Regions from separate parts of the Comamonas sp. C24C genome, predicted to be linked through region 2. Evidence: riboswitches for the same ligand, from Rfam matches in the RefSeq annotation. Region 2 holds a riboswitch; the other holds the start of a gene.
The links. Region 2 has a riboswitch for cobalamin ahead of ACLBXN_RS06465 (nitrite reductase). Riboswitches for the same ligand answer to the same signal wherever they lie in the genome.

Region 1: linked by a shared signal. The riboswitch ahead of ACLBXN_RS18090 (ABC transporter substrate-binding protein) and the one ahead of ACLBXN_RS06465 (nitrite reductase) in region 2 are both predicted to bind cobalamin.

Annotation. Positions count from the first base shown of each region.
Region 1 covers NZ_JBKFBC010000010.1:91,899-107,150, forward strand. Annotated here, with positions in the region: gene infA (translation initiation factor IF-1) at 467-730, opposite strand; gene ACLBXN_RS18065 (hypothetical protein) at 754-972, opposite strand; gene ACLBXN_RS18070 (OprD family outer membrane porin) at 1,941-3,329, opposite strand; gene ACLBXN_RS18075 (pseudoazurin) at 3,319-3,798, opposite strand; gene ACLBXN_RS18080 (ABC transporter ATP-binding protein) at 3,814-4,617, opposite strand; gene ACLBXN_RS18085 (FecCD family ABC transporter permease) at 4,614-5,690, opposite strand; gene ACLBXN_RS18090 (ABC transporter substrate-binding protein) at 5,744-6,679, opposite strand; cobalamin riboswitch at 6,883-7,108, opposite strand; gene ACLBXN_RS18095 (GNAT family N-acetyltransferase) at 7,075-7,671, shown strand; gene ACLBXN_RS18100 (DUF1624 domain-containing protein) at 7,820-8,989, shown strand; gene ACLBXN_RS18105 (Fur family transcriptional regulator) at 9,045-9,428, shown strand; gene ACLBXN_RS18110 (aminotransferase-like domain-containing protein) at 9,921-11,327, shown strand; gene ACLBXN_RS18115 (DMT family transporter) at 11,443-12,303, shown strand; gene ACLBXN_RS18120 (LysR family transcriptional regulator) at 12,462-13,343, opposite strand; gene ACLBXN_RS18125 (DMT family transporter) at 13,394-14,329, shown strand; gene tsaA (tRNA (N6-threonylcarbamoyladenosine(37)-N6)-methyltransferase TrmO) at 14,639-15,121, opposite strand; gene modA (molybdate ABC transporter substrate-binding protein) at 15,212-15,252, shown strand, end outside.
Region 2 covers NZ_JBKFBC010000002.1:604,369-619,620, forward strand. Annotated here, with positions in the region: gene ACLBXN_RS06435 (cobalamin biosynthesis protein) at 1-24, opposite strand, end outside; gene cbiT (precorrin-6Y C5,15-methyltransferase (decarboxylating) subunit CbiT) at 21-1,217, opposite strand; gene ACLBXN_RS06445 (cobalt-precorrin-6A reductase) at 1,210-1,965, shown strand; gene cobJ (precorrin-3B C(17)-methyltransferase) at 1,997-2,785, opposite strand; gene cobI (precorrin-2 C(20)-methyltransferase) at 2,811-3,551, opposite strand; gene ACLBXN_RS06460 (precorrin-8X methylmutase) at 3,563-4,192, opposite strand; gene ACLBXN_RS06465 (nitrite reductase) at 4,176-5,447, opposite strand; cobalamin riboswitch at 5,646-5,884, opposite strand; gene ACLBXN_RS06470 (vWA domain-containing protein) at 6,056-6,643, opposite strand; gene ACLBXN_RS06475 (ATP-binding protein) at 6,721-7,923, opposite strand; gene cobN (cobaltochelatase subunit CobN) at 7,920-11,744, opposite strand; gene cobW (cobalamin biosynthesis protein CobW) at 11,807-12,853, opposite strand; gene ACLBXN_RS06490 ((2Fe-2S) ferredoxin domain-containing protein) at 12,887-13,708, opposite strand; gene ACLBXN_RS06495 (ABC transporter substrate-binding protein) at 13,705-14,775, opposite strand; partial or broken gene ACLBXN_RS06500 (TonB-dependent receptor) at 14,775-15,252, opposite strand, start outside.

The DNA of each region.
Region 1 (15,252 bases), on a different contig from region 2:
GGAAGAAGCTATGTATTAAGTAGCTTTTCATCAAAGGCTGTTTTGACGTGGACCGCGGTAGATACGAACCCGTGAATGCCATTGCATCCGGGTCCAGACATTCCTCCCGGGCCGCGGCGCCGGAATGCCTGCAGGCTGGTTCGATGATGGCCCTGATTGCCAGACAGTGCGGCACCATCAGCAGGGCGGTAGCAGCCATGCCATGGGGCGCAGAGTTCTTGGAGGGGGAGTGGGGGTGAGGCCGGTTGCAGCCTTGCTGCTCCGGCTTCCGCATGCCTGAGGGTGTCGGTCAAGGCTGACTGCCGACTCCGGGTGTGATGCAGCATCTGCCGTCCGGTGGCGCGAGCCTGCCTCAAGCGAATTCCGGTGCCAGAGCCCTGATGTTGGCGCGATGCTGCTGCTGAGCGGGCGCTTGCGCAGCGCCGAAGCTGGTGGTAGGGGCCTCCACCAGATCCACTGCTGATGCTTAGTGGCGGCGCTGCTGCGGCGCGGGATTGCTGTTGTTGGAGCGCTCGATGTGACGGAAGGTCAGGCGACCCTTGTTCAGATCGTAGGGAGACATCTCCAGCGTTACCTTGTCGCCTGCCAGCACGCGAATGCGGTGCTTGCGCATCTTGCCGCCGGAGTAGGCAATCAGCTGGTGGCCGTTGTCCAGCGTTACACGAAAACGGGCGTCCGGCAAAACTTCGTCCACTCTGCCTTGCATTTCAATCAATTCTTCTTTGGCCAAAACATTTCCTTTCAACAAAAAGGTCAGTTCAACTGGTTGTCCAGCACCATGCTGCGCCCTTCGGCGAGTGCATATTTGCTGGCCATGTCCGGGGTGTCGAACTGGCGGATAAATCTGAAAATCCGGTCATAGGTTCCGCGTCGGATGGAAACCGCTGCAGCAACCTTGCCGGAGTGAGTAATTTGGGTGAGGGCAGTCACAATGTAGTTGCCGACACGCTCTGTGATTTGTTCTGTGTGCATATCGAGTCAACGGGCGGCACGAACCCTGAGCAGGGCATGCCGTCCAATGAAAAATGAAGGAATCCGGCTCTGATGAGTCGGGATCAAATAAGCCAGCCCGCTTGCGGGTGGCTCATGCTTCTTGCCAGGGAATGCTCTGGCTGTATGGAGCCGAGCGTGGGCAACGTGAGATCTGCCTGAGAGATGCTGCGCAGGGCAAGTGCCGCGCAGCAATCCAGAGATTATAAAGCATTGCTCTTTTATGCGCAAATCGTAATGAGTCGCGGCGCTGGCAGAGATGGTCCTCGGGCGGCCGGCCCTTGCGCATCGCGCGGCTGAAAGGCTGCACAGGGTGATCTATGGAGGTTAAAGCGCTCTTGGCACCCAGGTGGGAGTGGACTGCAAGACCGCAGCAGCGCTTGCTGCAGAGCTGAGAGGCTTGATCGTGGAAAAAAGGCTTGGCTAATAGGAGAGGGCCGCTGGCTAGCTAAAACGCTGCAGGCCCGTGCCTGTCAGCGCCCCACGATGAAGAGGCGGTACAGCGATTCGCTGCACCATGGGATGAATCATAAACGCAATTGAGAATCGTTCTCAAATAACCCTTTGAAATTGAGGACTAAGGGCTGATGAAGTGAAGGCCAAAGAGCCTGCCATGAACGCCGAGACCAAGGCATGCAGGCCGGCAAGAGAGGGCGACAGACGGAACGCGGCAGAGTGCCAGACAGCCAGAGTCAGGCCGGCGTGATCAATATTGCGGGTGCCTTTGCAAGAGGGCGGCTTGTGCAGGCTGCCGCTAATGGGTTGAGATCTTTGCCATCTGGCTGTCACATTTCAAAGGCAAGATGCGTAGCGCTGGGTTCTGGTTGTAGCACTGAAAGATGGCTTGACCCCTGGCGCCAATTCCAAAGCCTCGGCCTCAGTGCCGGGGCTTTTTGCTTGCCCGAAAACGCAGTCACAACGAATTGCTGGATTGCCGGGCTTGTCCCGGTCTACAGGATCTTGAACGGCAATTCCGCCTGCAGCCGAAGCTGATTCATATTGGCCTCGCCCTGGGCCTTGTTGGTGCGATGCACGCCGTAGCGCAGCTGCAAATTCAGATGCTTCGCCACCCCATGCTGCACCGTGTATCTGAGCAGAAGGTCGCGTTCCCAGTGCTTGCCCTGGGTTCCCGAATAGCCAAGGTAGCTGGCATACACGGCATTGAGACGGCTGTTGTCGATTCCGGAGCCTTTGGTGTAGGCAACGCCCGCGCTCAACCCCGGGGTGGCGATGGAACTCAGGTCCACATCGTATTTGAGTTGCCAGGACGCTTCGCGCGGGCCGTTGAAGTCGGACAGCTGCATGGCGTTCTCCAACCAGATGGAGCCGCGGTTCACATAGTCGAACGGATTGTTGCCGGTGACCTTCTGGTAGCCGAGGCCGAATCTGTGAGCGCCTGCGACGTAGCTGCTCATCAGGCTCCAGGTGGTGGTGTCAATCTCGCCAGACCTGGCCCTTCCGGTATCGGTGCTGCGATAGAGGTTCAGATTGAACGACAGCGCACGCTTGTCTGACAGAGGAAGCTTGTAGAAACTTCCGAGGTACGCGGTGTTCCAGTTATCCGCGTATTGTCCGTAGTAGCTGCTCAGCGTCAGGTTTGGAACGGGAGTGTTCCATGCTGCGCCTACAAAGCTGAAGGAGCCGCTGGTTACGCCCGAATAGTTGCCCAGCAAGTCGGCACCGTTCTTGCGCGCATTGCGGTCGGCCCAGCCGGTAAATCGCCCGGCCTGCAGCGTGAGTGTGGGAATGTCTCTGCTGATGACTTGCCAGCCCCGATTGCTTTCAGGCAGCAATCGGGTATCGGACGAACTGAAGATCGGTGTCTTGGTCCGCATCTCGCCCACTTTCAGTTCCGTGGAAGAGATTCGAGCTTTCAGTGCAGCGCCGGCACGACCAAAGCTATCTGCAATTTCTTGCCCATCCTTGGCCACGTAGCGAGGCGTTGCCCGTGCATGCTCGGCCTGCGTCCCCAGATTGACGGCGCCATAGGCATGTGCATCGAGCCCCAGACCCAGAACGCCCTGCGTGTAGCCCGATTCGTAATTGAGCATCAGGCCGTAAGCCGATTCTCGGGCCAGTGTCTGACCTCTTTGTCCGCTGGCCGCACGAAAGCTGCTTGCTTTCTGGTAGTTAAGCTGTTCCAGCAGCATGCGGTTTTGCATATGGAGTGCAGCGCCCTCGACAAAGCCTTTGGCGTCATCTTGTGCTCCGGCAACAGCGCCACCACTGGCGCATAGCATGACGGCGCTCAGTGCAGAAAGACGAAAAACACGGGCTCTCATCGGATGGATCTTTTCAGTGGCGGCTGCAGGCTCGATGCGCCGGATTTCATTGGCCATGGCGTGGCTCTCTGGATGTTCGAGCTGCGGTCTGGGCGCGTGCAGCGATGTCCTGGAAGCGCTGCCTTGCCTGTTCAGGCACATCATCCGGTACGGATAGCTGGGACAAGGGGCTGTCGCCGACCTGGATCAGCATCACCATGCCCATTGCATAGTGGGGCTGGCACTTGACGCCGTAAAGACCTGGCTCGGTCATGGTGACCGTGATTTCCTGATTGGTCTTGCCTCTGAAGGGCGTCGCGCCTGCCGGCGCCATCCCCGGGATGGATACCGCATCGTGCCCGCTGCTGGTCGCGAGGAACTTGACGCTGTCGCCTGCTGCGATCCTGACGAATTCGGGCTCGTACACCATGGCTCCGTGAGGACCTCGGTTGAGCATCTTGATTTCGACAGTTTCTGCTGCGGCGAAGTGCCCTGACAAACCGCAGGCAAGCAAGGCGGCAATACGGATGGAGCTGGGAGCAGGCATGAGGAACTTTCGGTTTTAGTGACTGGCCGTCGCTTGAAAGCGCAGCACGTGGCTTCCGTCTTCCGGATCCAGCAAGGCGCGCACCTGAACCTGAAAGACTTGCTGCAGCAAATCCGGATTCAGCACCTCCAGGGGCTTGCCCAGCTGAACCAGACGGCCCTGATGCATTACGGCCAGACGGTCGCAGGCCATGGCTTGGTTGAGGTCGTGCAGCGCGACCACCTTGGTGATGGGAAGCTCCCGGATCAGCTGCATCAGCGACAGCTGTTGGTGGATATCGAGGTGGTTGCAGGGTTCGTCAAGCAGCATCAACTGGGGCTGTTGCGCCAGGGCCCGTGCAATATGTGCTCTCTGGCGCTCGCCGCCCGACAAGGTGTTCCAGCGGCTGCCTGCCTTGGAAAGCAGGCCGACATCGCGCAGCGCATCTTTGACGATGCTCAGGTCGGCGGCCGACAAAGGAGCCAGCGCAGACAGCCAGGGCGTTCGCCCGAGCTCCACGGCCTCGGCCACGGTGATGGCATCGAGGGTGTCGGCGTCCTGCGCCACCAAGGCCAGCCGGCGCGCCACGGCGCGCCTTGGCAGACGCCGCAGTGCCTGTCCCCCCAGCAGCACCTCGCCCGAGCTGGGCTTGAGCACACCGGATAGCAGTCGCAGCAGGCTGGATTTGCCCGAGCCGTTAGGCCCTATGAGTCCCAGCATTTCACCCGGCTGCACTTGCAGGCAGACCTGCTGGACAATGGCTGTGCCACGCGTCTTCCAGCTGATATCACATGCTTCAAGCGCGACCATGTCCGGCTTGGCGAGGGTGTCAGGCGTCATGCATGACCTCTTCTGCCTCTAAGCAAAATGCCGGCAAACACCGGCGCGCCGACCAGGGCGGTGATGACGCCAATGGGCAGAACCTGTCCCTTGATCAGGGTGCGTGAAACCACATCGGCGGCAATCAGGAAGATGGCTCCGATCAAGGCGCTGGCCGGGATCAGGCGCCCATGGCGCACGCCAACCAGCAGACGGGCCGCATGAGGAATCACCAAGCCCACGAAGCCAATCGCTCCGACCACGGAAACCATGACGGCTGTCATCAAGGCAGCTGCCAGCAGCAGGGTCAGCTGCACGCGACGCACGGGCACTCCCAGTGCCGCGGCCGATTCGCTGCCGAAGGTGAATGCATCCAGAGAGCGGGCATGCATCAGACACACCAGCACTCCTGCCATAGCCACCGCTGCCGTCAAAACCGTATCGGGCCAGCGCACGCCACTCAGATTGCCGAGCAGCCAGAACATGATGCCGCGCGCCTGCTCGGCACTGCCGGACTTGGTGATGATTAACGATGTCAGCGCATTGAACAGTTGCGAGCCCGCAATGCCGGCCAGCACGATTTGCCCGCCATTACGCAGGCCGCCATTGCCAGCGGCATGGGCCAGCAAGGCCACCAGGGCAAATGCGCAAACCGCTCCGAGGAAAGCCCCGGTGCTCATCGAGACCAAGCCCGCCCCCAGGCCGGCGACCGAAACCAGCACGGCTCCCGTGGAAGCACCTGCTGAAATGCCCAGCAGGTAGGGCTCGGCCAAGGCATTGCGCAGCAGGGACTGCAGAACAACGCCGCAGACGGCCAGCCCGGCCCCGCAGCTGGCTGCGACCAGGGCTCTGCTCAGGCGGTAATTCCAGACAATGCCCGCATTGATGGGGTCTATGACGTAGCTGGTGCCCAGCATTTGATTTGCGAGCACCTGGTACACGATGCGCGCGGAGATATCGGTCTCGCCAATCGCTATGCCGGACACGATGGCCAGCAGCAGCAAGGCCGCTGTTGCGGCCCCAAGCAGGGCGGCGCGCAGCAGCCGGCCTGCCGGTAGAAGCGGTCTGGAAAGGCTCTGCGTGTAGGTATTCATGGCTCAGCGGCCGGGCAAGGTGCGCCGGCATGCGGACTTCGTTGATGCCTGGCTTATTTGGCGAGGCCTTCGATCTTCAGCACCGCATTGGCAATCTGCTCCATGCCGTCCACCTGGCGGATGGAGCCTTGCAGGGCGTCGGCGTCCACGATCACGATGCGGCCGTTCTTGACGGCATCCATGTGCTGGGTGACGGGATCCTTCTTGAGGAAGTCCAGCTTTTTCTGATAGTCGTCTGCAGGAAAGCGGCGACGGTCCATGCGGGCAACGATCAAAATCGAGGGATTGGTCCTGGCAATCGTCTCCCAGCCCACGGTCGGCCACTCCTCTGCGGATGTGATGACGTTGCGCAAGCCCAGAGCTTGCATCATGTAGCCGGCCACGCCGTTCTTGCCGGCCATATAGGGGTCGGCGGCCAGGTCTGCGCTGGAGAACCACAGTGCGGCAGACAGGTTCTGGAGCCCGGAGGATTTGACCTTGGCCACGGCCTGGGTCTGGCGATTGCTCAGCTCTTTGACCAGGCTTTCGCCGCGGTCCTCGACATCAAAGGCCTGGGCCAGCTGGCGAATGCTTTTGTACAGGGCTTTCACGTCGTAGCTGGCAGTACGCGTGCCGTCCGATCCCACGAGATTGTTCTTGCCTTCGCAGTCGGCTGGCATGGCATAGGTGGCGATGCGCAGATCATGGAATTGCTCGCGCGTGCCCACCACGCCATCCTTGCCCACCATCCATTCAAATTGCGAAACCACCAAGGCGGGGCGCTTGCCGAGGACCGACTCGAAGCTGGGAATGTTGTCGGACAGGCGTGGCACCTTGTCGTTGACGGCCTTGAAGCGGGGCTGTACCGGGTTGAACCAGAGCGCTGTTCCGACAACCTTGTCGCCCAGGCCGAGGGCATAAAGCATTTCGGTGCCGGCCTGACCTATGGTGACCACCGAGGTGGGCGCCTTGTCGAGAGTGAGGGTGTAGCCGCAGTTTTGCAGCTTCACAGGAAAGTCGGTTGCATGAGCGGAAAATGCGGTAGCGAGCAGGGCAGTGCTGGCAAGGCTTCGAAGCAGCATCGGAATATCTTTCCAGAAGCGGCGAAAAGCACCTTGGAAGACATAGCAGGACACGCGCCTGAACTTTGCCCTGAGTGGCAGCACGTTAGCGGAGCGATGAAATGCTCACTTCCCGGGCACCCCGCCGGCAATGAATGGTTGGTGCTCTGGCAGGTCTCCTGACTGGCAAATCATCGCTGGCTCATCGCCTTCCCAAACAGATGTTCAGTGGCTGTGTGATGGCTGGCTCATTGCCTACAGTTGCGGGGGCAGTTCCATTTCACGGGCCGGCCCCGAAGGTGCCTGACCACTGGATTCCCTCATGCATTCGTCGCTGCGCACGCATGTTCTTGCGAAACCAAAGTTGCGGTAATGTAGCTGATTTTGTAGCAATCAGTCCCAAGCCAAGACGACGAATGAGCTCGGGTTGCCTCTCCATGCCCCGCTTGCAAGACATTTCCATCCAGCGCGTTCGTGAATTGCATCAGGTTCACAGCTTTTTGCAAAGCGCACGTGTTTCCATGTTCGGCGGGCGCATCGCTTCACTGGAAATTCCCGAGGATCTTCGCCATTTCGAAGAGACCTACCTATCGGGTAGCGGCTGCATGCTGGCGGCTCTCGATGCTGACCAAAGAGTGCAGGCCACGATTGCCTGCCGGGACTATGACGGCAGATTTGCGCAACTGGATTTCGGACCGCAGAAGGTGGTCGAGGTCGTGCGCCTGTTTGTCGCGCCGCAATTCCGGCGCTCAGGCGTGGGGCAGGCGATGCTGGATGTGCTGATGCGCCATGCTCTGGCCCAGCAGGTGCAGGTGCTTTATCTGCACACCCATCCATTCCTGCCGGGAGCTCTTGAGTTTTGGCAAAGGCAGGGCTTTGCGGTGATCGAGCGTGAAGAAGATCCGCTATGGCAGACCGTTCATATGCAGCGTCTCATGTGAAGCTTGAGAGAGCTGTCCAAGGCTCGGGCTGTCGACCGGGTCCTCGACCTGCGCATTGGAAGCGGGCGTGAAATCGAGCATGTCTGCGCCAGACACCGGGTATGAATTGTTATGATATTGATAATTCGATATCAATAAAGCAAGCAACTTGTCCTCTCTGTCTTCTCCACCAGCAAATGCTGGCCGTCTGCAATCGATCGATGCGCTGCGTGGTCTCGTCATGCTGTTCATGTTGCTCGACCATGTCCGTGAAACCTTTTATCTGCATTTGCAGATTCCCGACCCCATGGTGGTGGCGGACACTCCGCCCGGCCTGTTTTTCCCGCGCATGCTGGCCCATTTGTGTGCGCCGGTATTCGTGTTTTTGACGGGCCTGGGGGCCTATCTGTATGCCAGCCGGCATGCCGGTGCTGCTCAGGCGCGCACCGCGTCCGGCTTTTTGTGGCGGCGCGGCCTGTTCTTGGTGCTGCTGGAGGTGACGGTCGTCAACTTTGCCTGGACCTTCCAATTTCCTCCCGCCAAGATCTTTCTGCAGGTGATCTGGGCGATCGGTCTGTCCATGCTGGCCCTGTCGGTGCTGGTATGGCTGCCACGCAAGGCCTTGCTGCTGCTGGGGCTGGTGCTGATTGCGGGGCACAACCTGCTCAATGGTCTGCATTTTCCTGCGGGCCACGTGATGCATATACCCTGGGCGATCCTGCATGACCGTGGCTGGCTGGAGTTGGCCGGAGTGCAGCTGCGCACGTCCTATCCTCTGCTGCCCTGGATCGGCGTGATTGCTCTGGGTTACGGCATCGGTCCGTGGTTTGGTAAAGCCTGTGATTCGGCGCAGCGCCGCCGCTGTCTGCTGATGGCAGGCATCGCCTCCCTGTTGGGCTTTGCGCTGCTGCGCACGCTCAATGTCTATGGAGATGCGCCCTGGCTGGCCGGTGCGAATGCGCTGCAGACACTGATGTCCTGGCTCAACGTCACCAAGTATCCGCCTTCGCTGTTGTTCCTGATGTTGACGCTCGGTATCGGCTTGCTGCTGCTGTGCGCCTTCGAGAACGCCGCAGGCCGCACCGGGTTGCAAATTCTGGCCACCTTGGGGGCCGCCCCCATGTTCTTTTATGTGCTGCACCTGTACGTGCTCAAGTTCATGTACCTGGCGGCAGTGGCGTTCTGGGGGGCCAACCAGGGACAGTTGTTCGGACTGAGCAGCCTGCTTTGGCTATGGGTGATCGCAGCGCTGCTGGCCGTGGCTCTGTATCCCGCAGCAAGCTGGTTTGCCGCACTCAAGCAGCGCCGGCGCGACATTACCTGGCTCAAGTACCTCTAGGATCGAGCCACGGCACAATACTGCCTCCTGTCGCTATTGACCCAGCCTCGCCACGATGAACACCTCCAAGCAACGATCCACCAAGCAGCGCGCGGCCATTGAGCAGGCCATGGCAGAGGCCGGCAGGCCGCTTGCGCCACAGGAGGTATTGGAGTTGGCGCAGGCAACCTTGCCCGGGCTTGGCATTGCGACCGTGTACCGGGCACTCAAGGCGATGGCCGAAGAGGGATTCCTTCATGAGGTGCACCTGCCCGAGCGCACCCCCATGTATGAGGTGGCAGGGCACGGCCACCATCATCATTTCCAATGCACGGTCTGCCAGCGGGTGTTCGATGTGCATGCCTGCCCCGGCAATCTGGCGAGTCTGGCGCCATCGGGATTTCTGGTCGACAGCCATGAAATCACGCTGTATGGCCGCTGCCGTGACTGCGCAGCCTGACTTCGCTGTCCACAGGCCATGGCCTGCCTGCGGTGTCGGTACCCGAGGAGCGCAGCGGGTGAGTTGACCGCTGCCAACTGCTTCAAGGCAGCCGTTCGCAGATGGATTTCCGGTGGCGGCAAAGAGCGCTTGGATGGCGTTGACAACGCTTGATACTTCCAATGTCGAGCGCTTTGTTTGCATTCGGTGCATGGCCTGCGCCTTGTGCATCAGGCAGGTCTTTGCTCGCGGCTCGCGAATCAATCGTCCAGTGCTCTTCCGGCAAGCAGAGCATGGCAAATGACTGGCGTCCCGCCCTGCCAATCTATGGGTGACGAACAGGTGCAGAGCCTGCCTTGAGTCGGTTCCTGCCGGGCAGCCGCATCGCTTTCGGCAAAGTGGGGGCGTTATCCCCGCCAGAGCCCGGAGGCTCTTCGGGCAGGTCATGGGGCACAATCAATCACAATTGCTCCATACTGTAGTGGAGTGCTTGCCAACACGGTGGACATTCGAATGGCGCGCAGCGGTACTCTCATCAACCAGGTCATGTCGCATATTCGGGCTGGCATTGCCTCTCGAAGCATCTTGCCTGGAACGCGGCTGCCCTCGATCCGGCAGCAGGCCCGACTGCTGAAAATGTCGGTTTCCACCGTGGTGGAAGCGTATGAGCGACTGGCGGCAGAAGGCGCTGTCGTATCGCGCCCCGGTGCCGGTTTCTATGTCAACGGGCCCGTGGCGCCGCTTGCCTTGATGAAGCTGGGGCCGAGGCTTGACCGTGTTGTCGACCCCTTGTGGGTGTCACGTCAGTCGTTGGAGAGCGACCCGGCATCGCTGCGGCCCGGTTGCGGTTGGCTGCCGCCCACATGGATGTTTGAGGACGGGCTGAGGCGAGCACTGCGGGCACAGGCGCGGGGTTCGCTGTCGGAACTGACGGAGTATTCGACACCTCTCGGGAACCCGGCCTTGCGCCAGCTTCTGGTTCGTCGCATGGCTGCCACGGGTATCGATGCGTCACCCGAGCAGGTGATGCTGACGGAGTCAGGAACGCAGGCAATCGACTTGATTTTCCGTTTTCTGCTGAAGCCCGGGGACAGGGTTCTGGTTGATGATCCCTGCTATTTCAATTTTCATGCCCTGCTCAAAGCCCATCAGGTCCAGGCGATTGGAGTGCCTTACATGGCCCAGGGGCCGGATCTGTCCTTGTTCGAAAAGGCTCTTCAAGAGCATTCGCCGAGGCTATACATCACCAATTCGGGCATTCACAACCCGACGGGAGCAGCCCTGTCTCCACTCGTTGCACACAGACTCCTCAAGCTCGCTGACAGCTCCGAGCTGGTAATCGTGGAGGACGACATCTTTGCGGATTTCGAGAGCGCCCATGCGCCCAGACTGGCTGCGTTTGACGGGCTTGCACGCGTCATCCACATCGGCAGCTTTTCAAAGACGGTGTCGGCATCCGTACGTTGCGGATTCCTGGCTGCCAGGCCCGAGTGGATTGATGCGCTGGTCGACCTCAAAATTGCCACGAGCTTCGGTGGAGGCCGTTTGGCGGAGGCACTTATTCTGAAGACACTGACGGATGGCGGTTACAGAAAGCACATGGAAACAGTGCGTCAGCGGCTGTCGCAGGAGATGGAAAAGGTGGCCGGCCGTTTGCAGAAGATGGGGGTCAGGCCCGCCTTGATACCGCAAGCAGGCATGTTTCTTTGGTGCCGGCTGCCGCAAGGCATCGATGCCGCAGCGCTTGCGCGCACCTGTCTTCACGAGGGCGTGGTGCTCGCACCGGGCAATTCCTTCAGCCAGTCCCAGTCGGCCGGAGACTTTCTGCGCTTCAACGTTTCACAGTGCTCCGACGAGCGTGTTTTTTCTGTCCTGGCTCGAGCATTGAAGCGTCCGGATTTGGGCCGGATTCAGGACTAGGCTTACGTTCTGTACTGGTTTTTATTGAACACAGTTTCTTTAAACTGTGCTGTTTTGTGCATGGTGTGATGCACAGACGTCATGATGTACTCAAGGCTCAATTGAGGAGCCTTGAATGGAGAAAAGTACTGGCGGATGGGTCAACGGGATGATTGGCGTCGCCATCTTTGCCGGATCGTTGCCTGCCACTCGCGTGGCCGTCGCAGATTTGAATCCCACATTTCTGACATGCGCGCGCGCTGCAGTTGCAGCGCTTTTGGCCTGGCTGCTGCTGCTTTTGCAACGGGAGCGCCGACCATCGTTGGCCGATCTGCCATCACTGGCAATTACCGCGGCGGGCGTGGTTGTCGGATTTCCATTGTTTACAGCGCTGGCACTGCAGCACGTGACTTCGGCGCATTCCATCGTATTTGTCGGCTTGTTGCCGCTGTGTACCGCAGCCTTTGCCGTGCTCCGCGGTGGCGAGCGTCCTCGGCCGCTGTTCTGGGTCTTCTCGGCAGCGGGCGCTGCGGTGGTTGCAGGTTATGCGGCAATGGGAGGGGCGCAGGCATCCCTCACCGGTGATTTGCTGATGCTCGCCGCCGTCGTCGTTTGCGGCATGGGCTATGCGGAGGGCGCTCGTCTGTCGCGCAAGCTGGGGGGCTGGCAGGTCATCAGCTGGGCACTCATCCTGTCCTTGCCCGTGATGCTGCCTATTGCGCTGTGGACGACTCCGCCGGCCTTGGCGAATGTCGGCATGCGCGCCTGGCTCAGCTTTGCCTATGTGGCACTCTTCAGTCAGCTCATCGGTTTTGTATTCTGGTATCGCGGCCTGGCTCAGGGCGGCATAGCGGCAGTCGGCCAGCTGCAGCTGCTGCAGCCTTTTATGGGCCTGGGCCTTGCGGCTTTGCTGCTGAATGAGTCCGTGAGCTGGTCGATGCTTGTCGTGACTTTGCTTGCGGTGGTCTGTGTCTCCGGCGCCAAAAAGTATGCCTGATGGGCATGCCGCGACCATGGCATTCCAGGGCTGTCGATTGCGTGAGCAGATCGAAGCCATGGCTGGCGCCGATATGAGCCCCGCAGCGATTTGAGGAGCAGCAAAGTCGTTGCTGATTCATGCTTGCTCAAAGACCGCAGCGGGCTCAGCCACTACGACTATTCGAGCTTCAGGCTGCTTCGGCTTTTGCGGGCCAGTTCGACGAAGGCGAGGGCGGCCGGCGAGAGTTTGTCAAAGCGCAATGCGGCCAATGCTATTTCACGTTGGCAACGAGGCTTCAGCGGACGATAGACCACACCCGCAGGCGGGGCAGGCAGAGCCAGACGCGCGGCAATGGTGACGGCACTGCCTTGTGCGACAAAGCCCATCATGGAGGCGAGCTGCTCAAACCTGAATAGCGTTCTGGGTTCGGCCCCGTGGCTGGCCAGAAATGCATCGATGTGGGGGCCTGAGCCGGCGCTGGTTCGGATAAAGGGCTGTCCATGCAGGTCCATGGCGCCGATGGCGGATCGGGACGCCAGGAAATGCGTAGCAGGTATCACTGCCACCAGTTCGTCTTTGGCCAGGGTCAGGGTGTCGAAGCGCTCATCGGGCAAGGTGACAAAGCCCAGTTCCACGCGCCGCTCCAGCAACCATTGAACGACCACGCTGTCGGTGGCTTCCTCAATGTGCACCTCGACCAAGGGGTGCTCCTGCTGAAAGCGTGACAGTAGCTTTGGCAGCAGCTGCAGCGACGAAGTGGCGCCAAAGGACGCAATGTGCAAGCGGCCCCGGGCAATGCCGTGTTCTGCATCGGCTTCCTGCTGCAATGCCTCTTTTTGCTGAAGGATGTCGTTGGCACGGATGAGTAGCCGGGCGCCCACCTCGGTCAATGTTGCGGCAGCGCCTTCGCGCTTGACAAGCGTGACGCCCAGCTCTGTTTCCAGCTGTTTGATGGCATGGCTGACGCCACTTTGAGAGATACCGAGTACGGCCGCCGCGCGCGAAAAACTGCCCATCCGGGCGAGTGCGGCAAAGACTTCGAGTTGCGTGAATGTCATGAGTTTTTGCTCATTCGACGATGAGTTCCGATTAGCAGATAGTAGCTGGCATGAACACTTCACGAACCTCAACCCATGTGAGACTGATTGCCATGGCTGCCCTGTGGGGTGCTTCCTGGCCATGGGGGCGCATCGTCGCCCAGGCCATGCCCCCGCTGGCGGCAGCCAGCCTGCGCTTCTTGCTGGCCAGCCTTTTGTTGGTGTTGTGGCTGTATCGCAGCGGCCGCATGAGTGCATTTCGCACCCTTGGGGGGAGCCAATGGACGGGCCTGGCCTGTGCTTCCGCCGTAGGGGTGCTGGGCTACTCGGTGTTCTTTTTGCTGGCGCTCAAGACAGTGCCCGCAGGCAAGGCGGCTACGGTGGTGGCGCTTAATCCGGTGTTGACCATGCTTTTCGCAGTGCTGCTGTTTCGTGAACGCGTGAACACCGTCATGTGCCTGGGCCTGGGTTTGGCCGTCATGGGTACTTTGTATGCGCTCAGTGATGGCGCTCCAGCCGCTCTGATGTCTTCTTCTGGTGTCGGAGAGTGGCTGCTGCTGGGCTGCGCTGCTTGCTGGGTGGCGTACACCTTGATTGGACGCGTCGTGCTGACCAGCGTGGATGCGCTCACCGCGACAACGGTGACTGCCTGCATGGGCGCGGTGCTGTTGTTGGTGGCGAGTTTCGTGCTTGAAGGGGGCTCTGCATGGGCCGGCTTGTGGAAGGCGCCTGCTGCGGCCTGGTACAGCCTGGTGGCATTGGCGCTGGGGGCCACGGCACTGGCATATGCCTGGTTTCTGAAAGGCGTGCAACAGCTGGGTGCCGGAGTGGCTGCCGCATATATGGCCCTGGTGCCATTGTTTGGCATGCTGTGGTCCAGCCTCTGGCTGCAGGAGCCCGTCACAAGATCGTTGCTGGAAGGCGGTGCGGCTTCCATTCTGGGTATGTTGTTGATGAATGCGGGGCGTATGAGGATGGGGAGAGAAGTCCCTGCGGCGAATGTCTGACTTGCCGTGGATTCAGGCACTTGATGCAGCGCATTCGCCAATGCACCTCCGCCAGGGGTTTATATCCTGATGATTGTTGGGCTGTTCATGTTTTCTCGCGGTCGAGCCCATTGCTCTGCGAGTGACCCGAGGCGCCAGGGCCCCACCTCAGCGCGCCCTTGCTGTTCTCGTCCGTTTCGCGCAGCCAGGCGCAGCGAATTGCAGAAGTGAATCCGAATGTCGCCGGCTTCGGGGAATCGCTTGACCATCGACGCGGCAGATCAAGCGTCACGACGGGAGTCAGCGCCGGATTGCAGGCTCCCAACCGGATCAGGACATGCGGTCATCCGAGACCGTGGCAGGTAGACGTTGCAGGCCATGACCAAACCAGCCTATGTGTTCCGTCTGGCGCACATCGAGCTGGGGTACGTAAGGCTTGATGTCTATCACGGGGGTGCCGTCCAGCATGTCGTTGCCGCGAAAGCGCAATATGCGCTCATTCAGGTGCACCAGCTTCACGATGGACAGACCAATCCGGTTGGGCCTGGCCGGAGCGCGCGTGGCAAACACCCCGTGGCTCACGGTATCCATAAACGGCACGACTTCCAGCTTCTCCACGGCCTGATGCAGATGGGTGAGCAGGATGAGAAATTCAAAGCCTTCGATATCACGCAATCCTGCGGTGAATTCTTCGAAGATCTCCAGCTCGCCTTCCGCATCGGCCGCCGCCACGGTCTGTATCGGCATGCCCTGCGTGCTTTGAAAAGGGCTATGGATGATGCCAATGGGGCGTAGGGTGATGGTGTCTGTCATAGGCGGCGATCTCTTGTTTCCTAGTGTTATATTCCATCGAATATAACGTGCGCGCTGCAACACAGATGCCATCTTCTGCTGAAGTTCTGAATGTCGATTGCTATTACCGATAACGCCGGCCCCCTTGATCT
Region 2 (15,252 bases):
CCAGCCCGCGAACAGATGTCTCATTGGCTGCTCCAGACCCACTGCACCAGGGGGCGGGCCGGGGACCAGGAATGCATGCTGCCCAGGCTCTGTGCTTCGCTCCATTGCAACTGATACAGCTGGCCGCCGTGTGTGCGGTGCAGTTCCAGCAGCAGCGCCTGGGTGTGCAGTGCCACGGCATTCACCACCAGCCGCCAAGGCCCGGAAAGGCGCATGCATAGGGCATCGAACAGCTCGGCGCTGAAGCCTCCGCCGACAAAGACGGCCTGCGGCTCTGGCTGCAGACGGGGCAGAGCTGCCAGGGCGTGGTCATGAACCACTTCGATCGCTGCCGCATAGCGCTCGGCATTCTGCGCGATATTGGATGCACGCGCGGCATGCTGCTCCACGCAGATGGCCTGGCCGCCAGCCAGGCACCACTCGACAGCGACCGAGCCCGAGCCCGCACCCAGATCCCAGAGCCACTCGCCTTTTCGCGGTGCCAGCGCTGCCAGCGTCATGGCGCGCACCGGGCTTTTGGTGATCTGCCCGTCATGTGCAAACTCACTGACGGGCAGGCCTGGCACCTGGGGCAGACCTTTTTCGCCGCGCGCTTCGAAAGCCGCAGTCACAGGGGCCTTGGCTGGCTGGGTTGCCAACAGTGAGGCCAGCTCGCGCGCAGTGCCACTGCGGATATCCTGCTGATCGCTGCCTGCCTGCTCCACCAGCCACAGCGGGCTGTCGCCCCAGCCCTGCTGCAGCAGCCACTGCGCCAGAGTGTGAGCGGCCGGGCCGTCACGCAACAGGCAGATAAAGCGCTCGTGAGGCGCCAGCAGAGGCGTCAGGCTGCTCAGGCTGCGAGCATGCAGGCCCAGACAGTGGGTGCGCTCCTGGGACCAGCCCAGTTCGCCTGCAACCCAGGAAAATGTCGAGGCTTGAGGGTAGTTGCGCCACTCGCCCAGCTCCAGGTGCCTGGCCAGCGATGCCCCTGCACCGAAGTGAAACGGATCGCCGGACACCAGCACGGCCACGCCTTGCTGTCCACGCAGCTGTAGCACGGGCTCGACGCTGAAGGGGACGGGCCAGGCCCTGCCGCGCGACCCTGCTTGTGCCAGCGCCAGATGACGCGGACTGCCGAACACAACACTGGCATCATCCAGGGCTCGTCGTGCTGCAGGGCTCAGACCTTCCAGCCCTGATGGATGAATTCCGATAATTGAAAGCCACGGATTGGCCATGACCCAAGTTCTCCTGTTAGGCGGCACTTTCGATGCCTATATGTTGTCCACGCTGCTGCACGAGGCCGGGGTGCAAGCCATCTATTCTTATGCCGGGGCCACCCAGACGCGCCGTACTCCGGCCCTGCCGGTGCGTGTGGGCGGCTTTGGCGGCGTGCAGGGGTTGGTCGATTACCTGAGTGCGCATCACATCACCCATGTCATCGACGCCACCCATCCGTTCGCGGCACAGATGAGTGCCAATGCCATCGTGGCCTGCGCCCAACTGGATCTGCCCTTGCTGTCCATGGAGCGGCCCGCCTGGCAGGCGCAGCCTGGCGACCAATGGCAGCATGTGCCGGATATGGCGGCTGCCGCACAGGCCTTGAGTCGGTCTTTGAAGCGGGTGTTTCTGGCGATAGGGCGCAAGCAGCTGGCGGCCTTTGCGGGCCTGGCCGGTGAGCACCAGTTTGTGCTGCGCGTCATCGACCAGGAGGGCGGTGCCTTGCCGTTGCCGGCTTCCAGCTATGAGCTGATCGTGGCGCGCGGCCCGTTTCGGCTCGCCGATGAGCTGGCGCTGCTCGGGCAGTACCGCGTCGACTGCATCGTCAGCAAGAATGCCGGTGGCGCAGATACCTATGCCAAGATCGAGGCCGCACGGCAACTGGGCATTCCGGTCATCATGGTCGACAGACCGGTACTGGCGCCCCGCACGCAGTGCCAGAGCCCGCAACAGGCCATGGAGTGGCTGGACCGGCAGCGCTGCTGAGCACTTTTGCCCGGCAGGACCTTGCGTGTACTCAGGCATTGTCGCTCACGATGGAAGCTGCGCTGCTGCAGGCTTCATAGCTGCGCGGGGTGTAGACATGCTTGCCCACCTGGCGGGTCTGGCTGTTGCCCACGATCACCACCGTGCGCATATCGGCCATATCGGCCCGTGCATCCTGCAGCTTCACGACCCGCAGCGTCTCATCGGGGCGGCTGACGTTGCGGGCAAAGCAGATCAGGCGCTCGGGCTCGCACTCCTGCTGCAGCACCTGCAGGGCGCGCGAGAAGCCCTCGGGGCGCGAGCGCGAACAGGGGTTGTAGAAGGCCATGGCGAAATCGGCCTGGGCGGCCAGGCGGATGCGGCGCTCGATGATCTTCGCGGGCTTGAGGTTGTCGGACAGGTTGATGGTGCAGAAATCATGTCCCAAGGGGGCCCCCAGGCGGGCTGCTGCTGCCAGCATGGCGGTGATGCCCGGCTGCACATGCACGTCCACGCCTTGCCAGCGGGCATGCTCCTCGGGGCTGGCTTGTTCCAGCGTCTCGAATACGGCACTGGCCATGGCGAACACGCCCGGGTCGCCCGACGAGAGCATCAGCACCTTGCGGCCCTGGGCTGCAAGATTCAAGGCGTTGCGCGCACGTTCCAGCTCCTCACGGTTGTCGCTGGCATGCAGTTGCAGGTGCTCCAGGCCCTGCAGCCGCGCCACATAGGGAAAGTAGCCGAATGCATCGCTGGCGCTGGCAATGCTGTCGCGAACCTGCTGCGTCAGCAGGGCATCATCGCCCGGGCCCAGGCCCAGCACCAGGAGTTGTGGAGGCATTGAGGTCTTGCTCATGTCAGCGCGATCACATGTCATTGGCCGGGCGGCGGCCCTGGCCGTGCACGACGATGATGGCGAAGTAAGGGCAGCGCTCGGGCGCATCGCGCAGCGGCATGACCTGCTGATCGCTCATGGTGCCGTTGATGACCAGCCAGGCACGGTCCAGCTTGCCTTGCTCGTCCAGCAGCCCACGGATGCGTCCCAGATGCCGTCCCACCTTCATGATGACCAGCGCGTCAGAGCGCGCCATATGCTCGCGCAGCGGCGTATCGGGCAAGGTCGCGGGCAGCACGCTCATCACATCGTCACCCCAGGTCATGGGAATGCCGGTGGCATGCCAGCAGCCCACCATGCCGGGGATGCCTGGCAGCACCTCCACCGTGACCTGTTCCGCTTGTCGCAGACGCACATAGAGGTGCATGAAGGAGCCGTAGAAGAACGGATCGCCTTCGCAGAGCACGATCACATCCTCGCTGCGCGTCAGCTCCGTCAACCTGGACTGCCAGTCCTGATAGAAACAGGACAGCTGGGCGATGTAGCGCGGGTCGTCGTGCGGAATCTCCGTGGTCAGCGGATACTCCATCGGGTACTCCGTGACCTCGGCATGCAGCAGGCCGTTGACCAGTTGCCGTGCCTTGCCCGGGTGACCGCGCTTGCGAAAGTAGGCCACATGGCGGGCGTTTCTCAGCAGGCGGTCGGCCTTCACGCTCATCATGTCGGGATCGCCGGGACCCAGTCCCACGCAGAAGATTTTTCCGTGATTCATGGTGACTCTTCCTACTCCACCGTGGTTGCCAGCGCGTTGATGGCGGCAACCGTGATGGCGGAGCCGCCGAGGCGCCCTTGCACAATGGCAAACGGAATCTGTCCCCATTCGCGCAGAGCGTCCTTGGACTCCGCCGCTCCCACAAAGCCGACCGGGCAGCCGACGATGGCGGCCGGGCGCGGGCAATCCGGGTCCTGCAGCATACGGAGCAGATGAAACAGGGCCGTCGGCGCATTGCCGATGGCGACCACGGCGCCGTCCAGATGCTCGCGCCACAGCTCCAGTGCTGCGGCGCTGCGGGTGTTGCCCATGTCGGCGGCCAGCGCTGGCACGCGTGGGTCCTGCAGGGTGCAGATGATGGGGTTTTGGGCCGACAGGCGCTTGCGCGTGATGCCCTCGCTGACCATACGAGCATCGCAGAGCACGGGTGCTCCGCGCTGCAGCGCGGCTTCTGCGGCTTCGGCAAAGGTCGGGGAAAAATGGATATGCGAGGCCAGCTCCACCATGCCGGCTGCGTGAATCATGCGGCAGGCAACCCGCTCTTCCACGGGATTGAAGCGCTTGAGATCGGCCTCGCGGCGGATGATGCTGAACGATTGCCGGTAAATCTCTTCACCGCACTTTTCATAGTTGTAGGTCATTGAGCTGTTGCTGTATATCGTGAGGATCTGGGTCCAGAGGCCGATAGGGAATGGAGGCCCGGACCGATGGTTGTGCTTCGGCGGGGCTGGCGTGCAGCCATATCTGGCCCGCTGTGTCCTGGCTGGCAAATACCAGATTTGTCGCATCGGCAGGCAGGGCACAGAGCTTGGCGCAGCCGCTGATATGAAGGTGCCGGTCTGCCGCCTGCGAGCTGGCGAACTGCAAGGCCATGGACTGGGCCGGGATATGGGCCTGAGGGCAGTTGGGGGCGCCAGTGCAGGCCGAGACCCGCAGGCGCACATCCGTGGACTGGCTGATCCAGTCCCAGGAATCGAGCCGGGCCGGCAGTGAATCCAGGTGCTTGTTCGGCAGCAGCAAAGATTTCCAGGGCGTGACCCGGATCTCTGCCTGTTCGGGCATGAGAGCCGCCAGCTTCTGTATGGCCCATGCGTCCAGGCGCCCCAGCGGGGCGCCCAGCAGCAGGCCGTGAGGGTTGAGCGCTCCGGGCCGCAACGGCCTGGCCGTGGTCTTGTCCTGAGTGCGGGGCTCAAGGTGATGACTGGCCCTGGCGAGTCCGCAGGCCTGAAGGTCGATGGGCGTTGCAAGGCCGCGCAATCGGCCTGCCGCCTGCGCGCTGCGCTCACGGGCAAACCACAGTGCAATCCGTATGGCGGCCTGGACGGCCGCCGGTGCGCTCTCGAAACCATACCAGTCTGCCGACTGGCCCAGGGCAAGCCCATAGCGTCCATCGGCGCAGGCCCATAGCTGAAGGTCTGAGCTCAGGCTTTGGAGGTGGCGCTGCGGATCGTCGACCAGCATGTCGAATTTGCCGGGCAAGGCAGGAATGTCCTGCTGTTGCAGGGCCAGGGGAGTCAGATCACGCGCCGTCGCCACGGAAAGCGCCAGAGCCAGCGCATGGGTGCGATCTCCTCTGGCATAGAACGGCGTGCAATGCACGGCAGGCGCCAGATCTGTCTGTTCATCGGCAGGGGCCAGCCTGGAGGCAACGAGCGCCGCGCGCAGGGCAGGCAGCGCCGATTCGTGCACGCCGCGCAATTGCAGGTTGCCGAGGCGCGTCAGCTCGATCTGGCCCGAGGCGTGGGTTCGCGCGAGCTCGGCCAGTACCAGCCACTGAGCGGCGCTGAGAGACGCGCAGCGAGGGCGCACGCGAACGATCCAGCCGTCCTGTGCCTGCATGGGCTTCCAGGTGCTGGGACACCAGCCGCGAATCTGGATGGTCTCAGGGCTGGACAAGCGTTGCTCCAGGCGACGAGGCCAGGGCACGGCCGGCCCGCTGGGACAAATCTGACTGGCAAATTCCATGCAACATAGGTCATCCACGGTCGGTTTGGCCGATACCCGGGCCAGACAAACAAAATGTGCAGAGGGAAATGAAGAGGTGATGAGCCGCACGCAGGCGTTGGCATATCACAAGCCACATGCAATCCCGCTGCGCCTTGTACACATCAGGCCGGTCTCCGGACTTACAGAGCTCACCTGAGGGTGGCATGTCGATGCGCCTTCCCGCTTTCGCAGTGGCGGCCATGGCCGTGGGCCAGAGCGTGCATCGCCATATATCTGATTACCGTTGCGGGTGCAGTGCAGGATTGATGGGGATTCCATTCACCTGCTTCTCGTTTCACCTCCGCGCGCAGAGCACGCCTTGAGGCACCTGTGGTGGCGCGATCTTACGCGATAACCTGGTGCATACGGCCCAATTCATCGGCCTGGCGGCCGCTTTCCTGCCGCCTGTGGGGTCGCTGAGTATCGATAGGGCGAACAGGGGCAGTGTGATGCCCTGTTGGATGGTTATCAAAATGGATAGCTGCTAGCGCTTGCCTGCTAAGCGGTAGAGGCGATTTTTAGTTGAATTTCAGCGGCAGTCGAAGAGTATCCGGCCAGGCCTTTGCCAGCCTCTCGGCACCACCAAACAGACGCTTGTTCTGGCCCGCAGCGGCTTCACAGTCCACCAGAATCTGCGCCAGGGCAGGTATGGGGCCGCGCTCCAGTTGCAGCACATCGGGGCTACGGAAGTCGCTGATCAGCCACAGGCGGGATGGTTGCCGGGAGTATCTGGCCGCCATCTGCCAGCCTGACTCCAGGGCCTGGGCCAGCGGCGTGCCGCCACCGCCGCGCAGCGGCTCGATCAGATCGGCATTCCAGCGTGGCGCCCGCGTGGGCTCCAGCAGCCAGTGCAGCCGGCCTGCGCCGAAGCACAGCAGGGCCACGGATTCGCGCTGCAGATAGGCCCGGCGCAGCCACTGCAGCAGCAGGCCCTTGGCCTGGGCGAATGCGCCGCTCTCCACCATGGAGGCCGAGCAGTCAAGCAGGAACAGGTGTTGCCTGCGCACCGCTCCCTCGGGCTGGTGCCAGCGCAGATGGGCGGGTGCCAGCGGCAGCCCCTGGCGCTGGCGCAGAGTGCCAGTCCAGTCAATCGATGACCCTGGCATCTTGTGGGCGCTGGATACGGCATGGCTGGCCAGGGCCAGACCTTGGTTGGCGGAGCCGACTTGCCCCCGGCCGGCGCTCAGCGCAGCAGACCGGAGGCCCGGGCTTTTTTTGCGGCCAGGGCCTCCAGGGCTGCCTGAGCCATGGCATCGGCCTGTTGAGGCTCGAAGACGACACTGCTCACGGTTTGAGCCTGACCCCAGCCGGCAGGCGGCTGTTCGAGGCCCGGGCCGGCGTCTTGAGGCAAGGAGCCGGTGGCGCCGGGTTCGCGGGAGGCCGCTGAAGGGGATGCTGACGCCTGGATATCAGGCTCCGTGCGGTCTTTGCGGTCCGTGCCGGATGGCGCAGCGGGCACGGCCGCAGGCGTGCCTGCGGGAGTCTGCTGGGGCTGACTGGCGCTGCCCGGGTCTGGCTGCGCAGCGCGATGCAGCAGTACCAGTGGCGCGACTTCGGCCACATGGGCTGGCGTGATGCTGTGACTGCCTTGCCAGGCTGCCAGGGCGCGTGCAGCGCGCAGCATGACCAGGTCGGCACGCAGTCCGTCTACCTGGGCGGCAATGCACTGCAGGGCCACGGCCTCGTGGACGGCATCGCTCCAGGTCAGTTCCGAGGCATTGCGGCAACGGCTGCGGGCCTGCGCCAGCCGTTGGCGGATCTCCTGCTGGTGGGCCGCATGGGATTGCACAAAGCCCTGGGGGTCCAGGTCAAAGCGCAGCCTGGCCTTGACGATGCTGCTGCGCAGCTGCGGGTCCTGGGCATTATCCAACTGCACACAAAGGCCCAGGCGGTCCAGCAACTGCGGGCGCAGCATGCCTTCCTCGGGGTTCATGGTGCCGACCAGCACAAAGCGTGCAGCATGGCTGTGCGAGATCCCGTCGCGCTCTATGCGATTGATGCCGGAGGCTGCCACATCAAGCAGCACATCGACGATGGCATCGGGCAGCAGATTGATCTCATCGACATAGAGAACCCCTTCGTGCGCCTTGGCGATCAGGCCCGGCGCAAAAGCCACTTCATGGCCCGCCAGAGCTTTGGACAGGTCCAGGCTGCCGGTCACATGCTCGATGGAGGCACCTAGCGGCAGGGTGACGAATGGTGCAGGTGCCAGCAGATCCGCCAGCGCACGTGCTGCCGTGGACTTTGCCGTGCCGCGCGGGCCCCGGATGAGCACGCCGCCCAACTGTGGCTCGATCGCGGCCAGCAGCAGAGCCAGCACGAGGGTGGGCTGTCCCTGTATGGCAGAGAGAGGGAATACGGGTACCGGATCGTGGTTGGGGCTCATTGGGAAACCTGTCCTTCCATGAATTCTTCGTGCTCCAGCATCTGGGCCAGCAGGCTCTGGCGATGCTCGCCGGGCTGCTCCCACATGCCACGGTCTATGGCTTCCAGCAGGCGCGAGACGATATCGCCCAGCGCCTGTGGATTGTGCTGGCGCAGAAACTGGCGCACGCTCTCATCTTCCACATAAGCCTGGGTGACCATGGCGTAATGCTGGTCCGAGACCAGCGCGGTGGTGGCATCGAAGCCGAATAGATAGTCCACCGTGGCCGCCATCTCGAAGCCGCCCTTGTAGCCGTGGCGCATGGCGCCCGCAATCCACTTGGGATTGATGACGCGGGCGCGTACCACGCGACCGATCTCCTCGGCCAGGGAGCGAATCCTGGCAGACTGAGGATTGCCGTGGTCGCCATGATAGATGGCAGGGTCGCTGCCGCCCAGGTGCCGCACGGCCGCCACCATGCCGCCCTGATGCTGGTAGTACTCGCTGGAGTCCAGCAGGTCATGCTCGCGGCTGTCCTGATTCTGCAGCACCACATCCAACGCCTGCAGACGCCGCTCCAGAGCGGCGCGGGCCGGCACGCCATCGGCCTGCTGGCCGTAGGCATAGGCACCCCAGTGCAGGTAGTGGCGTGCAAAGTCACCTGCGTCGGTCCACTGGCCGCTACGCAGCATCTCATGCATGCTGGCCCCGTAGCTGCCTGTAGGCGCCCCGAAGACGCGCCATAGCGCCTGTTCGCGGGCCGCGTCGGCGCTCAGGCCCTGCTCCATGGCGGTTTGCGTGTCACGCAGCATGCGGGCGCGGATAGGGTTGTCCTCGGCGTCCTCATCCAGCTCGGCCACGGCACGTACCGCAGCATCGAACATCTGCACCACGTTGGGAAAGGCATCGCGGAAGAAGCCGCTGATGCGCAGCGTCACGTCGACACGCGGGCGACGCAGCCCCACGGCGGGAATGACTTCAAAGTCGGTCACGCGCTGGCTGCCGGCCGCCCATTTGGGACGAACCCCGATCAGGGCAAAGGCCTGGGCGATATCGTCGCCGCCGGTGCGCATGGTGGCCGTGCCCCAGACGGAAAGCCCGATGGCTTGCGGATATTCGCCATGCTCCTGCAGATAACGCTCCAGCAGGCGTTGAGTGGACTGCTGCCCCAGCGCCCAGGCAGTCTGGGTGGGGATGGCACGGGTGTCCACGGTGTAGAAGTTGCGCCCCGTGGGCAAGGTGTCGCAGCGCCCGCGCGAGGGCGATCCGCTGGGACCGGGGGGGACAAAGCATCCTCGCAGTGCGCGCGAGAACTGCAGCAGCTCCTGAGGGCCGCAGGCGTCCAGTGACGGTGCAATCTGCTGCTCTATGCGCGTCAGCACTTGTAGGGTGTGTGGCCAGTCGCGGGCCAGCTCGGGCCGGGCAATGACCTGCAGGGCCAGCAGCTCGAGACGCTCGCGCGCGTCGCCGCCATGGCGCCAGGCACCGGCAGCCTGCTGCTGCAGCGCGGCCGGACGCGGGCCGTTCCAGGGCGCGGCGGCATCCATGTCCAGCGGGTTCCAGTCCATGGCCGGCAGCAGGTCGGCGGCCAGTGCGTTGAGCAGGCCTTGCTCGTTGCCACCACTGCCTGGGTAGCGCGCCAGCGACAGCAGGGTGGATTCACGCAGCTGGCCCTGGGGCGAGCGGCCGAAGATATGCAGGCCATCGCGGATCTGGGTTTCCTTGAGTTCGCACAGATAGGCATCGATGCGTTCCAGCAGCTGCTCGTCGGCATCGGGCTGTGCGCCTGCCGCTTCGAGGCCGAGTTCGCGCAGCAGATCCTGCTGCGTGGCGCAGTCCAGAATCTGCTTGCGCAGCATGCCGGAGCGGCGCAGATCGACCAGCAGGGCTTCGTAGTATTCGTCCACCAGGCGTTCCAGCTCCTGCATGGGGCCGTGGTTTTCGGCGCGCGTGAGCGGCGGCATCAGATGGTCGATGATGACGGCCTGGCTGCGGCGCTTGGCCTGAGCCCCTTCGCCCGGGTCGTTGACGATGAAGGGGTAGACATGCGGCAGCGGGCCGAGAATGGCATCGGGCCAGCATTGCTGGGACAGCGCCAGGCTCTTTCCCGGCAGCCATTCCAGATTGCCATGCTTGCCTACATGGACCATGGCGTCCGCGCCGAACACATCGCGCAGCCAGAAGTAGAACGCCAGATAGTGATGGGGCGGCACCAGCTCGGCGTCGTGGTAGCTCGCGTAGTCATTGCGTCCATCGAGAGAGCGCGCGGGCTGTATGCCGACAAAGACATGGCCCAGCTGCAGGCCCGCAATCATGAACCAGCCATCGCGCAGCATGGGGTCCTGCTCGGGCGCACCCCAGCGATCGGCTATGGCCTGGGCCATATCGCCGGGCAGCCTTGCCAGGCGCTGTTGATAGGCCTGCAGCGAATAGCCCTGGCTCGCGGGACGCAGAGGCCATTTTTTCGGGTCGTTGGCGATGCCCTGCTGCAGCAGGCCCATCAGAGCCAGACCGGAGTCGGGCCGCGCAGCAGCATCCCCCAGCTGCCAGCCGTCGCGTGCCAGCTGATCCAGCAGGGCGACGACGGATTCCGGCGTATCTAGGCCCACGCCACTGCCCATCCGAGCTTCGCTGCCCGGGTAGTTGGCCAGTATCAGCGCGGCTTTCTTCTGCGCGGCGGGCTTGCTGCGCAGCTGACACCAGCGCCAGGCCAGCTCGGCAATCCAGGCAATGCGGTCGGGCTCGGCCTGGTAGCTGATCACATCAGCTTGCGTCAGCTCGCAGCGATGGGCCAGGCCCTTGAAGCTCATGGCGCGCGTCATGATGCGGCCGTCCATCTCGGGCAGCACCACCTGCATGGCAATGTCGCGCGGGCGCAGGCCCTGGCTGTCAGCCAGCCAGTCCTCGCGGTTGCTGCCGCTGGCGATGACCTGCAGCACGGGAATGTCGCCCGCCAGCGCATCGGCAGCCTCGCCGGTGCGTGCATGTTCCCCGAGGGCCGCAAACGCCGTGGTGTTGAGAATGATCTGCACCTGGTGGGTGAGGCACAGGGAGCGCAGCGTCTGCAGGCACAGCCCGTCCTTGAGCGACTCCAGGGCCAGCGGCAGCGGGTTCAGGCCGCGTGCGAGCAGGGCGTCGGCCATGAGGTCGAAGGCCTCGGTATTGGCCGCCAGCAGATGTGAACGGTAGAACACCAGCATCGCCACGGGGGCCCCTGGGGTCCAGCGCGCCTGCAGGTCGTCCAGGCCCGGAAGATGCCCTGCATCGTCGGCCAGCCAGCTTTGTGGCACATGCACGGCCACGGGGGGCAGCACCCGCACGGGCGCGCCCTCGCGGCCCTGGTTCAGGCCCCAGGCTGCCGCCATGCGCAGGAACTCGCGCGCATTGCCAAGGCCGCCGGCGCGCAGATATTGCCATAGCGCACGGCTTTGCTCGGGCTCAAGCGTACCCTTGGCCAGCAGTTCCGGATCTTCCTGGTTGTCGCCAGAGAACATGGCCAGCTTCTGGCCCTTGCGGCGCGCCAGCTTTTGCAGTTGCTCAATGCCGTAGGGCCAGGTGGATTCGGCTCCCAGATGGTCGACGATGACCAGCCTGGCATGCTGCAGCACCTCGTCGATATACAGATCGAGCGAGGCGCTCTGGCGCAGATGCAGCAGATTGGCGAGCCGCAGCGTGGGGACATCGGCTTCGGCTTGCTGCCACATCCGGTAGGCATCGGCCAGCAGCGACAGCGTGGTGTCGGCGGAACTGAGCACCACCATGTCGGCAGGCGTCTGGTCCAGACGGGTGATGATGCTGTCGTCTTCGACAAAGCCGCCAGGGCGGGAGCTGAGCAGGTGCATGATTCAAAAAGATAGCTTTATTCGCTTGCCAGTAAAGCGATTGAGGCTGATTTTGCTTGGATTTATGCCTGTGCGCCCAGCAAGGCCTGGCGCAGCACGGCGGCGTCGAGCTGCTTGCCGATGAACACCAGACGCGTGGCTGCAGCTTCACCCTCGGCCCAGGCACGGTCGAAATATGCATCGAAGCGGCGGCCCACGCCTTGCACCAGCAGACGCATTTTCTTGCCCGGCAGCGCGGCAAAGCCCTTGACGCGCAGTACGCCATGCTGCTCCACGATGGACTGCAGGGCCAGCATCAGACGCTCACGGTCCACGGCACCCAGGTCCAGGTGCAGGGAGTCGAAGGCATCGTGGTCGTGGTCTTCGTCATGGTCATGGTGGCTGTGCTTGTCGTCGATCGACAGCTCGGCGGCGCGATGCTGGCCCAGCAGCACGTTCAGCGGCACCTGGCCCTGCAGGGCTTCGATCATCTTCACGCTGGCCGGTACTTCTTCGGCCACCAGGGAACGTACCTGGCCGAGTTGTTCGGCCGTGACCAGATCGGCCTTGGACAGCACCACCAGATCGGCGGCCGAGAGCTGGTCCTCGAACAGCTCATGCAGGCTGGCGTCATGGTCGAGATTGGGGTCGGCCTGGCGCTGCTCGTCGACGGCATGCGGGTCATGGGCAAACTGGCCGGCGGCCGCAGCGGGCGTGTCGACCACGGTGACCACGGAATCGACGGTGAAGACATTGGCAATGTCGGGCCACTGGAAGGCCTGGACCAGGGGCTTGGGCAAGGCCAGGCCGCTGGTCTCGATCAGCAGCACATCGATATCGGCGCGGCGCTCGGCCAGGGCCTTCATGACAGGGAAGAACTCTTCCTGCACGGTGCAGCACATGCAGCCGTTGGCCAGCTCGTAGATTTGACCGTCGGCGCCGCCTTCCTCCTGGCAGCCTATGGCACAGGTCTTGAGGATTTCGCCGTCAATGCCCAGTTCGCCGAACTCGTTGACGATGACGGCCACGCGCAGCCCCTTGGCCTGCTCGAGGATATGGCGCATCAAGGTGGTCTTGCCGCTGCCGAGAAAGCCGGTGACGATGGTGGCGGGAATCTTGGTGGTTTGCATGGATCTATCTCCGGTGGAGGAAAGCAAGAGAAATCAGGGGCGTTCGAGGACAGCCGGTCCGTGGACATGGCATTGCGGGTTGACGCGCGCATCAAGCACATGGCCTGTGAGTGTGGACGCCAGATTGTCGGCATCCATGGGACCGTACCAGACGCCGTCGGGATAGACGATCATCAACGGGCCATGGTTGCAGGGGTACTGGCAGCCGGTCTGCAGCGGCTGCAGCCGGTTTTTCAGTCCCGGTGTTTCACGTATCGCGCGCGTCAGTGTGGGCCATAGCTGCAGCGCTCCCTTGGCCGCGCAGCGCGGGCCCACGCACCACAGCACATGCTGGCGGTGCTCGGGCACCAGCGACCAGCCCTTGGGGTCGTGCTCCCATGGATCGACGCCCAGCACCTCTGGCACATCGGGCTGGCGCAGTGCATCTTCCACGGACCGGGCCAGCAACTCGGTCAGCCCGGGTAGCTGCAGCAGCGGTTGACCAAATACCAGACGCGGAGAGGGCTGTGAGGAATCACGTGCTGAACGCCAGCGCATGATGAGCTTGTGCAGCCAGCGGCGCAGCGAGGCTTCGTCAGGCACCATCACGGGCAGGATCAGAATGCTGCGCGCCTCGGCACACAGGTCCAGCGCCTCGCCCAGCGTGGGCTGGGCGCGGTCCACATAGGCCGTGGTCACCTGCTGCACAGGCTGGCCTGAGGCCCTCATGGCGGTCTCCAGCCGCGCTGCCAGATCGCTGAGCTCCGTCAGGCCTGCGGTATAGGCGCCGCCCCGGCTGAGCAAGATGATGGCCAGCGAAGGCGCTGCGGCCTGCTTGAGGTCGGCAGGTCGGGAGCTGGGGAGGTGCTTGTTCACGGCAGCTCTCCTGCAGAAAACTCCACGCGCTGGACGCTGATCTTGCGCTCGGGGTGCAAGGCGGCTGCCAGGCGCTGTGCGGCTTCGATATTGCGCGGGCCGGGTGTGGCTTCGGCATAGCTCATCACGAAGAACCGGCGATTGCGAATGGCGGAAACCGCCTCAAGTTCCTTTTTTTGCAGCAGGAAGTCGATCTTGCCCTGGGCGTCGGGTTGGCCGTAGTCAATGATCACGATCCACTCGGGGTCGCGCTCGATCACGTCTTCCCAGTTGCCGCGCTGCCAGTTCTGGCGCAGGTCTGCAAAGATATTGCTGGCTCCAGCCTCGTCCAGCATGGCTTGTGGCATGCCGAAGTGACCGACGGTGACGGGAATCTCCTGGCCGCTGTCGTAGACAAAGACGCGCGGCAGCGTGCGGTTGCCTTGCATCTGCTGGCGCAGCTGGGCCTGGGAGGCCCGCAGTTTGTCTATGCGTGGCTGGGTCTGCGGGAGGACGCCAAAGATGCGGCTGATGTTCTCCATGTCGAGCAATGCATCGTCCAGTGCGATGCGCTCGCGCTTTTGCACGCGGATGCAGGATTCAGACAGCACATAGGAGGCGATCCCGTGGCTGGCCAGGCGCTCCGGGGTCACGGCACCTTGGCGAAAGCCATAGCTCCAGCCGCCAAAGACAAAGTCGGCTTCGGCTCCCAGCAATACCTCCAGGTTCATGCCCTGGGATGAAAGATCGGGCAGACGCTGCAGCCAGGGCTTGAGCTGGGGGCTGATCTCCTTGCTGGAAGGGATGCCCGAGTAGCCGACCAGGCGCCGGCCCAGACCGAGATAGAGAAAGCTCTCGGTGATGTTGACGTCATGGGTGACGGCACGCTGGGGAACCTTGTCATAGCGCACCGTCTGCCCGCACACCGGCAACTCCAGTACGGGCTGATGCTGGCGCATCGGTACCGCAACCGCCTGCGGCTCGGGTGCTTTGCCGCAACCGACCAGCAGCAGCGATGCCGCCAGCAGCGCCGAGGCGCAGGGACGATTCAAGCCAATAGCTTGCATGGCAACAGGCCTGGGCAGCATCAGAAACGCATCAGCGCGGACAGTTCCACGCTGCGTCCGCGTCCCAGCAGCCATTGGTTGCCACTATAGGCATAGGTGGCATAGAGGCGGTTGGTCAGGTTGCGGCCCACCAGGCGCAGCGTGGTGCGCGGGTTCATATCCCAGCTCATCACGGCGTCGGTCACCACATAGGAAGGCATGCGAACGGTGTTGGCGTTGTCACCAAAACGGTCGCCCACATAGCGCATGCCCAGCGATGCCTGCCAGGGGCCGGTGCGGTAGTGACCCCAGAGGTTGGCAGTCACGCGCGGTACGTTGCTGGGGCGGTTGCCTGCACGGTCCACGCCCTTGCTGCCTTCGAGCAAACGGTCGAACTTCGCATCCACATAGGCAATATTGCCTTCGAAGCGCAGCGTCTTGCTGGCATGGATGAGACCGGTCAGTTCAATCCCCCTGGACGACTGCTTGCCACCCTGGATCGACAGTGCCGGACGATCG